DNA from 4 places in the Nonomuraea sp. CA-218870 genome. Region 1 is predicted to be linked to each of the others. Evidence: riboswitches for the same ligand, from Rfam matches in the RefSeq annotation. Region 1 holds a riboswitch; each other region holds the start of a gene.
What was found. Region 1 has a riboswitch for cyclic di-AMP ahead of ACQEUU_RS33080 (hypothetical protein). Riboswitches for the same ligand answer to the same signal wherever they lie in the genome.

Region 2: another riboswitch for cyclic di-AMP. It lies ahead of ACQEUU_RS22370 (glycoside hydrolase family 25 protein); the one in region 1 lies ahead of ACQEUU_RS33080 (hypothetical protein).
Region 3: another riboswitch for cyclic di-AMP. It lies ahead of ACQEUU_RS20455 (D-alanyl-D-alanine carboxypeptidase family protein); the one in region 1 lies ahead of ACQEUU_RS33080 (hypothetical protein).
Region 4: another riboswitch for cyclic di-AMP. It lies ahead of ACQEUU_RS01825 (NlpC/P60 family protein); the one in region 1 lies ahead of ACQEUU_RS33080 (hypothetical protein).

Annotation. Positions count from the first base shown of each region.
Region 1 is NZ_JBNJMN010000002.1:943,077-946,283, forward strand. Features, by position in the region: gene ACQEUU_RS33070 (rod shape-determining protein) at 1-771, opposite strand, end outside; gene ACQEUU_RS33075 (DUF5302 domain-containing protein) at 931-1,131, shown strand; cyclic di-AMP (ydaO/yuaA leader) riboswitch at 1,287-1,427, shown strand; gene ACQEUU_RS33080 (hypothetical protein) at 1,610-2,521, shown strand; gene ACQEUU_RS33085 (alpha/beta fold hydrolase) at 2,560-3,207, shown strand, end outside.
Region 2 is NZ_JBNJMN010000001.1:4,620,131-4,623,337, forward strand. Features, by position in the region: gene ACQEUU_RS22365 (bifunctional polysaccharide deacetylase/glycosyltransferase family 2 protein) at 1-984, shown strand, start outside; cyclic di-AMP (ydaO/yuaA leader) riboswitch at 1,247-1,381, shown strand; gene ACQEUU_RS22370 (glycoside hydrolase family 25 protein) at 1,394-2,167, shown strand; gene ACQEUU_RS22375 (hypothetical protein) at 2,174-2,569, opposite strand; gene ACQEUU_RS22380 (MerR family transcriptional regulator) at 2,640-3,017, shown strand; gene ACQEUU_RS22385 (sulfatase-like hydrolase/transferase) at 3,207-3,207, shown strand, end outside.
Region 3 is NZ_JBNJMN010000001.1:4,221,262-4,224,468, reverse strand. Features, by position in the region: gene ACQEUU_RS20460 (DoxX family protein) at 1-288, opposite strand, end outside; gene ACQEUU_RS20455 (D-alanyl-D-alanine carboxypeptidase family protein) at 368-1,279, opposite strand; cyclic di-AMP (ydaO/yuaA leader) riboswitch at 1,291-1,424, opposite strand; gene ACQEUU_RS20450 (signal peptidase II) at 1,619-2,149, shown strand; gene ACQEUU_RS20445 (MerR family transcriptional regulator) at 2,176-2,538, shown strand; gene ACQEUU_RS20440 (serine hydrolase domain-containing protein) at 2,565-3,207, opposite strand, start outside.
Region 4 is NZ_JBNJMN010000001.1:382,020-385,226, forward strand. Features, by position in the region: gene ACQEUU_RS01815 (RDD family protein) at 1-894, opposite strand, end outside; gene ACQEUU_RS01820 (amino-acid N-acetyltransferase) at 992-1,549, opposite strand; cyclic di-AMP (ydaO/yuaA leader) riboswitch at 1,827-1,979, shown strand; gene ACQEUU_RS01825 (NlpC/P60 family protein) at 1,987-3,030, shown strand; gene ACQEUU_RS01830 (LuxR family transcriptional regulator) at 3,083-3,207, opposite strand, start outside.

The DNA.
Region 1 (3,207 bases):
GCAGCGCTCCAGGGCCGAGGCCGCGGCGCGGGCGATGGCGTCCGCCGGCGCCCTGGTGACCTCGTACAGCTGCTGGACGGGCAGCCACGCGATCCGTTCGCGCCGGGACTCCGGGTCGAGGCCGCGGACGATCACGTGCCGGTCGATCGGCTTCCAGCGCGAACCGGCGCGGAGCTTGACCGCCTCCGCCTCCGCCTCGCCGACCAGCAGGCCGAGCTCGCAGGCGGCCAGCGCGGCGATCGCCCTGTTCACGGCGTCGCCGCCGGTGTGGACGGTCGTCGCGGCGACGACGGCGCCGCAGGCCAGGATCGCGATCCTGGTCAGCCGCGGGCCGATGTCGACGATCATCCGGCCCGCCGGCTCCCGTACCGGCAGTCCCGCGCCGAGCGCCACCGCGACGGCGTGCTCGACGAGGTAGACCCGCCGGGCGTCCGCCCGGTAGGCCAGGTCGCGCGCCGCGGCCCGCAGGAGCGGCGAGGAGGCGTCGGGCAGCGCCATCACCAGTCGTGGCCGGGCGAACGGGTGCCCGTGCACCTTCGTCAGGAAGTACTTGATCAGCCGCCCGGCGAGCTCGCCGCCCTCGCGCACCGGCCAGCGGGCGATCCCGCCGCCCGACTCGTACGCGGGAGCGCCGAAGAGGGTGCGGCCGGTGGCCGTCAGGGCGGCAGACGGCTCGTTGAGCACGATGCCCAGGCCTCGCGCGTAGATCTGGGTGGTGGCCGCGCCGAGATCGACGGCGAGGTCGCGGCCGAGGAAGCCGAGCGGGCTCACCGCCGCCGCTCCGGGGGGTCGGACTGCATGTCAGGGGTGTTTCCTGGATCGGGTCAAGCCAACACCAAGCCGCCGGAGCGGGTTTCGTGATGATCCCCGGTTTCGCGCGGTCAAGGTTCGCGTGGGAAGCTGGGACCGTACGCACACCAGGAGGTCCTCATGGCGGAAACACCGGAGCCGGAAGTCGACGAGACTCCCGAGGACGAGATGAAGCGCAAGTTCCGTGAGGCTCTGGAACGCAAGCGCGGCCAGCAGGCGGGCACCGGCGGGGGTGGTAGGGGAGCCGACCATTCCAAGGTCCACGGGACTCATGGTCCGGCTGCGGGCAAGCGGTCCTTCAGGCGCAAGAGCGGCGGCTGAAACCGGGTGTTCCGAGGGGGTACGGCATGCCGTACCCCCTTTTTATAGGTAGATCTTCGCCCGAATCATGGGCTTACCTTTGCATATGTCCGCTTTGCCCGCTAAATTGGTAAGCGTTACCAGGCGGTGACCATGACTCTTCACCAGGAAGAGGCCGCTGCCTGGCGCCGAATCCCGCGCCTCGCGGGAACCGGGGACCCATCTCCTTGGGGTGAATCCGGCCCTTGCGGCCGGTAGGGCAACATCTCCACGTCCGAACCCGTCAGCTAACCCGGTAGGCGAGATGGAGAGGACTTTTCTTCGTGATGTATCACCGCGCACGTCCCCCCTATCGCGGGATGTCACCGGCCGCCGGTTGAGCGGCACCATTTCCTGATCTTTCTCGTCGCGCCCCCGCGTAGCGTCCGCATGGCTTGACGCCCGGCTACGCCCTTCGTGCGCGCGTTTTGCTGTTGCCTCACAAAGGATTTGCGCTTTCATGCCCGCTCGTTTCAGCATGCGTTCCCTCGCCGTGCTCGTCGCCGCCGCCGGCACGCTGGCGTTCGGCTCCGGCGCCGCCCACGCCGACCTCGACATGAGCACCGAAAAGATCCTGCTCAAGGGTGATACCACCGCCTCCTACTTCTGGGACGACGGCTCCGGCCGCGCCGGTGACACCGGGCTGCCGGCCAGCGGCAAGCCCATGCAGAAGGGCATGGCCGCCAGCCCCAGCTGGCCCCTGCTGACCGAGGGCTACGTCCTCTACAACGGCAAGAAGGCGCCGTTCTTCGTCGGTGACCGCGGTCCGGGCACGCCCTCCAACAGGGGCATCATGCTCGACCTGGACGGGAAGACCTTCGCCGACCTGACCGGTGGGACGTTCAACCCGCGCACGCTGATGGTGGACGGCAACGGCGGCAAGGGCCACATCAAGGTCGAGTACGTCATCACCAAGTGGGGCGACGGCGTGGGCCTGAAGAACCACCCGGTGGCGTTCTCCACCGGCGCCTGGGGCCGCATGGACCGCAACCCTGCCAGCCCGCCGGTCCTGGCCGAGGACAAGTCCGAGGACAAGGCCGGGGAGAAGGCGGAGGACGGCAAGGCCCTGGCCGGCGCCAAGGCGGACGCCGAGCAGGACGCGCCGAACGCCCTCGCCGGAGCCCAGCCCGCGAAGAGCGAGCCCGCGAAGAGCGAGCCCGCCAAGACCGAGCCCGCCAAGACCGAGGCTCCGAAGGCGGTCGCCGTGGAGCCGATGGCGGACGGCAGGCCGACGGCAGGCGCCGCCGCCCAGGCCGCCGCGGCCACCGAGCGGAGCAACGTGACCGGCGCCGTCGTGGTCGGCGGCGCGGTGCTGCTCGGCGGTGGCCTGGTGCTGGGCCGCGAGCGGCTGCGCAAGCTCCTGCGCCGCTGAGCTTGGCTTGACCCACATCAGAATGTCATTCTAGGGCCGTGACCTCGATCGCATCGGCCCATGGCATCGACATCGCGTACGAGAGCTTCGGCTCTCCCGGCGGGCGCCCGCTCCTGTTGATCATGGGGCTGGGCGCCCAGCTCGTGCACTGGGACGACCCGCTCTGCGAGCTGCTCGCCGACCAGGGACACCACGTCGTCAGGTTCGACAACCGCGACGCCGGACTGTCCACCCACCTGCACGACGCGGGCGTGCCCGGCTCGGGCAGGCCCGTGCCCTACCTGCTGGACGACATGGCCGAGGACGCCGCCGGGCTGATGGACGCGCTGGGCTGGCCGGCCGCGCACGTGATGGGCGCCTCGATGGGCGGCATGATCGCCCAGTCGCTCGCCCTCCGGCACCCCGAGCGGGTCCTGACCCTCACCTCGATCATGTCCATGCCCGGCGGTTCGGTCGCCCCGCCGAGCGAGGAGGCCCGCGCGGTCCTGTTCACCAGGCCGGCGACCACCCGGGAGGGCGCCGTCGCGCAGGCGGTGGCCACGTCGTCGGTGATCGGCTCCCCGGGGTACGGACCCGACCGCGAGCGCGTCGAGCGGCTGGCCGGGCTGGCGTTCGACCGCTGCCACGACCCGGCCGGCGTGGCCAGGCAGTTCGCCGCGATCGTCTCCTCTCCCGACCGGACCGAG
Region 2 (3,207 bases), on a different contig from region 1:
ACCGCGTACCCCGGCCCGGTGGAGGTGCTGGTGGTGGACGACGGCTCCACCGACCGCACCGCCGAGGCCGTCGCCGCGGCCCGGCTGCCGGGCGTACGGGTGATCAGGCAGCCGAACGGCGGCAAGGCGGTCGCGCTCAACACCGGCATCCGGCACGCGCGCCACGACGTCCTCGTCATGGTCGACGGCGACACGGTGTTCGAGCCCGGCACGATCGGACATCTGGTGCGCGGGCTCGCCGACCCGCGCGTGGGCGCGGTGAGCGGCAACACCAAGGTCGGCAACCGGCGCGGGCTCATCGGCCGCTGGCAGCACGTCGAGTACGTGATCGGCTTCAACCTGGACCGGCGGGCGTTCGAGCTGCTCGACTGCATGCCGACGGTGCCGGGGGCGATCGGCGCGTTCCGGCGCGAAGCGCTGGCCACGGTCGGCGGGGTGAGCACCGACACGCTGGCCGAGGACACGGACCTGACGATGGCGCTGTGCCGGGCGGGCTGGCGGATGGTGTACGAGGAAAGGGCGATCGCCTGGACGGAGGCGCCCGGGACGCTGCGCCAGCTCTGGCGGCAGCGCTACCGCTGGTGCTACGGCACGATGCAGGCGATGTGGAAGCACCGCCGCGCGCTGGCCGAGCCGGGTCCGTTCGGCCGCCGCTGCCTGGGCTACCTGTCGCTGTTCCACGTGCTGCTGCCGTTGCTGGCGCCGGTGGTCGACCTGATGGCCGTCTACCACATGGCCGTCGGCGACCCGCTGCCCGCGGTGGCGCTGTGGGCCGGGTTCGTGGCGGTGCAGGCCGCCGCCGGCTGGTACGCGCTGCGCCTGGACGGGGAGCGGGTGTCGGCGCTGTGGGCGCTGCCGCTGCAGCAGGTGGTCTATCGGCAGCTCATCTATCTGGTGGTGTTCCAGTCGGTGGCGACCGCGCTGCTGGGGGTGCGGTTGCGCTGGCACACGGTGCGCAGGCAGGGCACGTTCGCGGCGCCGTGAGGGACGCGGCCCTGGACGCTTTCGAGGGCTTTCCGGGGGTACGGAGCCGGCCGGGCCGCAGATTTTACCCGGGGTTCGGATTCCCTTGCCTGGCAGGGGATCCAGGAGCGGGAACCCCGGGTGAACCAGGTAAAACCGGATATGTCATAGTTGCAGTATTTTTGTCCGCATATATACCTTGCGCATATGCGCGGTGTACCCGTCGCCGCGTCGATGGACCGGACCGTGCGCCGTCCTGGCGGTATCCCTCTCGCGCCAGGGCAGCGCACGGCCGCCTAATCCGCGTCCCGCGGAGCCGGGGACCCAATCTCCTGGGGTGAATCGGACGCCACCGTTCGTAGGGGACTTCCAACCCCGAACCCGTCAGCTAACCCGGTAGGCGGCATGGAAGCAAGGAGTCGTTCCCCTCATGCCCAAGCCCAGGCTTGCCGCAGTTCTGACCTACCGTCCCGGCGCCCGCCTCGCGTACGCCCTCGCCGGCGCGCTGGTGGCGGGCACCACGGCCCTCGCCGGCGTGACCGGCAGCGCCATCGCCGCCACCACCGGCCAGGTCGCCTCCCCCGTCGACCCGAATCCGGCCGCCGCGCCGCAGCAGGCCGCCGCGCTCACGTACGGCCAGGACGTGTCCAACTACCAGCCCGACCACGACTGGGCGAGCAGCCCGGCCGAGTTCGGCATCATCAAGGCCACCGAGGGCACGAGCTTCCGCGACCACACCTTCGCCCGGCACTGGGCGGAACTCGACAAGAAGGGCATCGTGCGGGGTGCGTACCACTACGGGCACCCGCGCAACAATCCCATCGCCGAGGCCGAGCACTTCCTGTCGGTGGTGAACTCCCAGCCCGGCAAGCCCGGTGACCTGCTGGTGCTCGACCTGGAGACGACCAACGGCCGGTCCGTCGCCGAGGTGAACGCCTGGGCCAAGGCGTGGCTGTCCCACGTGGAGGCCAAGACCGGGGTCAAGCCGATGTTCTACAGCGGCTGGCACTTCGCCGACACCTACGGCGCGGGGCTCGCCGACTACCCGCTCTGGGTCGCCCACTACGGCAAGCCCAAGGGGCAGATCACCCCGCCGGCGGACTGGAAGTCCTGGACCATCCACCAGTACTCCGACTCGCCCATCGACCAGAACGTCTCGGCGCTGACCCCCGACCAGCTCCGCACCCTGGGCCGCCCGGTCTGACCCCTGTCAGGCGAACCGGAGTCCCCGGTCCTCCAGCCGCCGCAGCGGCTCGTCCGGGCCCGCCGCGGCGGTCTCCGGCAACAGGAAGAACTCCTCCAGGATCGCCTCGGCCATGTCGTCGGCGGGGACGGTCAGGTCCCAGACGACCTCGCCGTCCGACGCCGTGACCTCGAAGGAGAAGAACGCGCAGCACGCCTTCTCCCGGGCGGCGAGATCCCGTACCCATTCCTCCAGCCCGTCGGCGGCCGGCCCGTCAGCGGCGCGGAACCGGAACCGGACTCCGCCGGCGGTCCGCTCGCGGGCGGTGAGCGCCCGGCCGAACAGCCGTCCGTACTCGGCCAGGCGCTGCCCGGGAGTGTCCCGGGCGGCGCTCATGTCGCACACGATCGGTGGGATGTCCATGGTGTGCTCTCCTTCCGTCACCTCCTGAACGTAAAGTCTGGACTTCGGTCCAGAGTCAAGGGAGGGCGACATGAAGATCGGCGAGGTGGCGCGCGCGGCCGGGGTCAGCGTGGACACGGTGCGCTTCTACGAGCGACGCGGGGTGCTGCCCGAGGCGGGCCGCAGGCCGTCCGGCTACCGGGAGTTCGACGAGTCGGCGGTGTCCAGGATCCGCACGGCCAAGGCGCTGCGGGAGCTGGGCTTCACGCTGGACGAGGTGGCCGGCGCCCTGCGCTCCCACGACGCGGGCGACGCGACGTGCGCGAGCGAACGGTGGCGCCTGGAGGCGGTGGTGGAGCGCCTCGAAGCCAGGATCGCCGAGCTGGCCCGGGCCCGCGACCTCGCCGCGCGATGCCTGGCCGACTGCCGCTCCGGCGACTGCCGCTTCCCCACCGGTCTGTCGCTCTAGCCCGCCGCGGCTTCCGCGGCGCGCGACGGCCGTCCTTCGGCGTGCCCGCCGGGCGAACCGGGCCGGAGGTCGGATTTAGGTCAAGACCACGGAAATAAAAGTGGGCAGATTCGCAGGTCAACCCTCTTGCGCCTCAGCCGTGCCGCCTTTAATGTAAACGCCCAGGAAAAAATGGCGATCGGAGCGCGAG
Region 3 (3,207 bases), on a different contig from region 1:
GTCGCGGCGGGCGTGCGTGACCGCCGCGCCGATCATGACGAGGACCAGGCCGGCGGCCGCCAGCGGGACGAGGACCGGGGCGATGCCGAACGTCGCCGGCAGGATCAGCCCGAACGCGGCCAGCACCTCCAGGCCGCCGATGGCCTTGACCGTCGCGGCGGAGAAGTCCTCCGTCCAGGCCAGGCCGGAGGCCGCGAGCGTCTCCTTGCGCTGCGTCAGCTTCATCAGCCCGGCCACGCCGAACACGGCCGCGAGCAGGCCCGCGACGATCCACAACGCCAAATCCATGGGGGGTCCCGTCCTCACGCGCCATCAAGGTCCAACAGGACTGTAGAGGGTGCCGGCCCCGGCCGGGCGACCACCCCGGCTACTGCTGGACGGCGGCGGCGGCCCAGTCGAGCAGGGCCCCGGCGGTCTGGAAGCGGCGGCTGGAGTCGCTCTCGCCGAGCAGGACGCCGACCAGCCGGCTCTCGCCCCGGTCGGCGGCGAAGGCGAGCGTGTAGCCGGCCGCGCGGGTGAAGCCGGTCTTGACGCCGAGCGCGCCGGGGGTGCCGAGCAGGCGGTTGGTGTTCCGCCAGGAGTACGAGCCGTGCTCGGACGTGGCGGGGACCATGTGGTACCGGGCCGAGGTGACCTTCTCCAGCGTCGGGTTCTCCAGCACCGCCTGGGCCAGGCGGACCTGGTCGCGGGCGGTGGAGTGACCGCCGCCGCCGTAGGGCATGCCGTCGGCGTTGACGTACACGGTGTCGTCCATGCCGAGGCGCCGGGCGGTGGCGTTCATCTCGGCCACGAACTCCTCGACGCCGGGCCCGTACGCGCGGGCGAGCGCGTGCGCGGCGTCGGCGCCCGAGGGCAGCATGAGCGCGTACAGCAGGTTCTCGACGGTCAGCGTGTCGCCCGCGCGCAGGTGGGCGACGGCGGCGCCGCCCGCCGAGGCGTAGCGGACGTCGTCGGCGGTGACCTCGACCTTGTCGGTGGGCTCGGCGCGCTGGAGGACGACGTACGCGGTCATCATCTTGGTGAGGCTGGCCACCGGCCTGCGCAGGTCGGCCTCCTTGCTGAAGTGCACCCGGCCGGTGGTGGCGTCGATCACGTGGGCGGCCGGGGCGAGGACGGCGGGCATGTCGGCGGCGTGCGCGGGAGCCGCCTGGACGGGTGCGACGTGCGCGACCGGCGGGGCCGCGTGGGCGGCGGGCGCGGTGGCCGTGGTGGCCGTGGTGGCGCCGGCGGCGACCACGAGGCCGAGCAGCGCGCCGCTCAGCCGGTGGGTGAGCTGCATGAGGGAATCGCTCCTCGCTTCCATGCCGCCTACCGGGTTAGCTGACGGGTTCGGGCGTGGAAGTGCCCTACGGCGTGTGACGTGCCGATTCACCCCGAAGGGATTGGGTCCCCGGCTCCGCGAACGGACTCGGCGGCCGTGCGCTCCCCGGGGGTCAGGCAGCGCACGGACTAGGCAGATTTGGGATTAAGGTAATGCAACCTGACAAACAACGCAAATGTTGGCAAACAGCACAGTTCGGGGCGGTCGGCCCTCTGACGCGGCGGACGCCGGTGACCGGTGAGCGGCTTCTCCCGTTCCACTAGATTGGGCGCAGGCCGAAGGAAGGCGGAGTCGACGGTGCCGAGCGGACGACAGCCCGAGACCACGGGCAGGCGGCTCTACGGGTGGATGCTGGCGCTCGCCGGGCTGGTCCTCGTCGCCGACCAGCTCACCAAGCTCTGGGCGGTCGCGGCGCTCTCTGGCGGCGAGCGCGTCACGGTGATCCCGGAGCTGATCCAGCTGCGGCTGCTGTTCAACCCCGGAGCCGCATTCTCGATCGGCGCCGGGGCCACGTGGGTGTTCACCCTGACGGCAGCCGGCGCCGTGGCCGGCATCCTCTACACCGGGCGGCGGCTGGGCTCCCGGGCGTGGACCGTCGTGCTGGGCGCGCTGCTCGGCGGCGCCTTCTCCCACCTGCTCGACCGCCTGTTCCGCCCGCCCGGCCTCGCGCGCGGCCATGTCGTCGACTTCATCGACTACGGCGGCCTGTTCGTCGGCAACGTGGCCGACATCGCCCTGACCGTCAGCTGTGTCATCCTCGTCCTGCTCACCCTGCGCGGCATCCCGCTCGCGGGCGAGGACGCCGCCGCCGGGCGGCCGGGCGCGTAGCCCGCCGAGGCCGAAGGAGCGATCAGATGCGGATCGGCGAGTTGTCCGAGCGCACCGGCACACCCCCGAGGCTGCTGCGCTACTACGAGGAGCAGGGCCTGATCCATCCCGCCCGGTCCGCGAACGGCTACCGCGACTACCACGAGAGCCAGGTCGACCGGGTGATGCAGATCCGCGGCCTGCTGGAGGCGGGCCTGCCCACCCGGATCATCAAGCAGATCCTCCCCTGCCTCGACGGCCCCAGGGAGATCCACCTGCCGGACGCCACCCCGGAGATGATCGCCGCGCTGGAGCGGGAGCGCGACCGGATGACCGCCCGCATCGACTGCCTGGCCCGCAACCGCGACGCCATCGCCGCCTACCTGGACGCCGTCCGCACCCGGAAGTAGGCGCCGCGGGATGAAGGGCGGATCCGTCAGGGCCGGGCCGCCATCGCCTTCCTGACGGCGTCGAGCAGACGCGCGGCGCGCGTGTCCGGCCCCTGCCGGATGCGGTTCATCACGTACCCGAACGCCAGGCCGCTCTCCGGGTCGGCGAAGCCGATCGAGCCGCCCATGCCGCCGAACCCGAACGCCGCGGGCGCGTACCAGTACGCGTCCGGGGTGGGCAGGCCGAAGCCGGTGCCGATGCGGACCGGCACCCGCAGGACGCGGTCGAGGCCGGCCGCCTGTTCGGCGGTGGCGGCGGCCAGGGCGGCGGGGGTGAGGATGCGGTGCCCGTCCACCTCGCCGATCAGGGCGGCGTAGAAGCGGGCCAGCGCGCGGGCCGTGCAGATGCCGTTGGTGGCGGGCAGCTCGGCGGCCTGCTCGCGGGGGTCGTCGTGGTCCAGCGCGGGCCGGACCACGGTCATCGCCCGTACGGTGAGCGACGCCGGGTCGGCGTAGGCGGCCATCACCTCACGCATGGGCTCGGGGATGGCCTCCAGGTCGATCGCGGAGAGGTCGAAGTCGCCGGGGTCGGTGAGGATGCGGGCGACCCGGTGGTGTTCGGAGGCGGGCAGGCCGATCCACAGGTCGAGGCCGAGCGGCCCGGCGATCTCGTCGGCGAGGAACGCGCCG
Region 4 (3,207 bases), on a different contig from region 1:
CCACTCCGCCAGCGGCGCCGGGGCGCCCGGAGGCTGGAGGCCGACCGGCTGGCCGTACGCCTGCCCGTAACCGGGCTGGCCGTAGCCCTGCTGCGCGTACTGCGGCTGCTGCCCGTAACCGGGCTGACCATAGCCGGGCTGGCCGGCGCCGGGCTGCCCGTACTGGGGCTGCTGACCGTACTGCGGCTGACCGTACTGCGGCTGGCCGTAGCCCGGCTGCGACTGCGGCTGCTGCCCGTACGGGGCCTGACCGTAGTCGGGCTGGGACTGCGGCTGCTGCCCGTACTGCGGCTGACCGTAGTCGGGCTGGGACGCGCCCTGCTGACCGTAGCCCTGGCCGTAACCCTGCTGGCCCGAGGCAGGCTGCTGGCCGTACTGCGGCTGGCCGTAGCCCGGCTGCGACTGCGGCTGCTGCCCGTACGGGGCCTGACCGTAGTCGGGCTGCGACTGCGGCTGCTGCCCGTACTGCGGCTGACCGTAGTCAGGCTGGGACGCGCCCTGCTGACCGTAACCCTGGCCCTGCTGGCCCGAGGCGGCCTGCTGGCCGTACCCCTGCTGGCCCGAGGCGGGCTGCTGGCCGTAGCCCTGCTGGCCGTAGTCGGGCTGCTGCCCATACTGCGGCTGCTGGCCGTAGCCGGGCTGGGAGGCGCCCTGCTGGCCGTAGCCCTGCTGACCCGGCTGCCCGTACTGCTGCTGGCCGTACTGCTGCTGCCCGTGCTGCTGCTGGCCGTAGCCCTGCTGGCCGTACTGGCCCTGGCCGTAGGGGTCGTCGGCCCGATAGCCAACGACCGTCGCGTCGGGATCCTCGCCTTGAGGGCGTCCCGGGTTATGCCCGTATCCAGGATGATTCTCTCCGGAGTCATCCTGCGGATACGGCGGCTGTCCGGTGCTCACCGTGTCACCTCGCTTCGCGTGCGCATGTGGCACATGTCAGGGCACATGCCTGTCCTGGACAACGTATCGACATGGCTATCAACAATCACCTTTTCTGTCAGTCAAGATCCGCATCACCCGAGGTCAGGTGAAGCAACATCCTGGTGTTGCCCAGGGTGTTCGGCTTGACGTGTTCCAGGTCCAGGAACTCGGCCACGCCCTCGTCGTACGAGGCCAGGAGTTCCGCGTAGACCTCGGGCGAGACGGGGGTGCCCTGGATCTCACGAAATCCGTGTCTCGCGAAGAAGTCGACCTCGAATGTGAGGCAGAATACGCGGCGCAACCCGAGTTCTTTGGCCGTGTCGATGAGGGCCGCGACGATCCTGTGCCCGATCGCCAGCCCGCGCGCCTCCGGGTGCACCGCCACGGTGCGGATCTCCGCGAGGTCCTCCCAGAGCACGTGCAGCGCCCCGCAGCCCACGACCCTGCCGTCGCGCTCGGCCACCCAGAACTCCTGCACGTCCTCGTACAGGGTGACGGCGGCCTTCTCCAGCAGCCGGGGACCGGCTCCCGCGTAGGTGTCCACCAGGAGTTTGATGGCTCTGACGTCGGGCGTCCTGGCACGCCGGACGAGGACCTCCGTCTCGGGAAGGGGACGTTCGGCGAGCTGCTCCATGGCTCTCCAGAGTACCGATTGCGATTACGGCTCACCCCAAACCCGGGACTTCCGCCCCACTTGTGAGGTCGCGTGGCTGAACGAAGCGCTCCTGGCCGCCGCAGGTTCACCCCTGCGCCAAGTAACCACAAAGAGGACAGAAAGTCTTTGCCGTCACGGGGTTTCCGAGATCACCCTGTGACCCGTCAGTTGTGAAACCTCTACAGAGTCGGCAGTTCCGGTTGAGCAGGAACCCGGGGTGCATTAGTGTCCAGCGTCGATGTCCCCGCGCACGCGGCGCGGAGACGCGCCCAATCCCCGCAAGGGGAACCGGGGATCCGCCGGCGGCGATCAGGCAGCGCCGCCAGGGGTGAATCCGGGCACCTCGCTCGGTAGGGCTGCTCCGGCCCGAACCCGTCAGCTAACCCGGTCGGCGCCCACGGAAGGAGCTTTGATCGGTGAAGCGCACGCGCGACCGCAGGGGGAGCGCCGAGGGCGGGCCCGCCCGCCCCCCGGAACGGACCGGCAACGGCCTGAGGCTGATCGTCGCGGCCGCCGTCCTCGCCGCCCTGATGCTCGCCGTCCCAGCCGGTCCCGCCACAGCCGACCCCAAGCCCTCGCTCAAGGAGCTCTCCGAGCAGGTCGAGAAGATGCACCTGGAGATCGAGACGCTCACCGAGCAGTACAACGGGCAGCGCGAGAAGCTCAAGACCGCCAGGAAGGCCGTCGAGAACGCCGAGAAGAGGCTCGCCACCAGCGAGGCCGAGCTGGCCGCCAAGAGGACGAAGATGACGCTGCTGGTCGAGGCCGAGTACATGTCGGGCGGCCTCAACCGGACGCTCGCCTTCGCCGGCGGCGGCGACCCCGACACCTACCTCGACCGCGCGGCCACCACCTACGCGCTGCGCCGGCAGCAGAGCGAGGAGGTGCTGAAGCTCACCAAGGCGATGGACGCCGCAGAACGCGCCAGGGCAGGCGCCAGGAAGCGCATCGACGAGGTCGACCAGATCGTCGAGGACCTCGGCGCCAAGCGCGACCGCATCTCCGCCCTCGTCACCAGGGTCGAGAGCCGACTCTTCCAGCGCGCGCTCGGCGAGGCCGGCCGCCCCGGGACCCGGGCCGTCAGGGTGAACCTGCCCATCCCCGGCGACGGCAAGGCCGCCCAGGCCGCCCGCTGGGCCCTCACCCAGCAGCTCAAGCCGTACGTCTGGGGCGCAGAAGGCCCCAACGGCTACGACTGCTCCGGCCTGGTCATGGCCGCCTACCAGCGCGTCGGGATCTCGCTGCCGCACTACACCGGCGAGCAGTGGACCGCGGGCAGGCACATCTCGCGGGAGGAGCTGCGCCCCGGCGACCTGGTCTTCTTCTACAGCGACCTGCACCACGTGGGCATCTACCTCGGCGGCGGCATGATGGTGCACGCCCCGCGGACCGGTGACGTCGTCCGCATCGCCTCCATAGCGCGGCGCCCCTACGCCGGCGCGGTGCGCATCGCCGACTGATCATCGGGATCAGCCGGCGCGCTCGATCGACCGGCGCTGGAAAGGCGGCGCGCTAGATCAACTGGCGGCGCGCCGCCCAGGCCACGGCCTCGATCGCCGTGGCCACCCCGATCCGGTCGCAGATGCCCCTCAATCTTCGGCGCACCGTGCGGCCGCTGCAGTCGAGGCGGCGCCCCA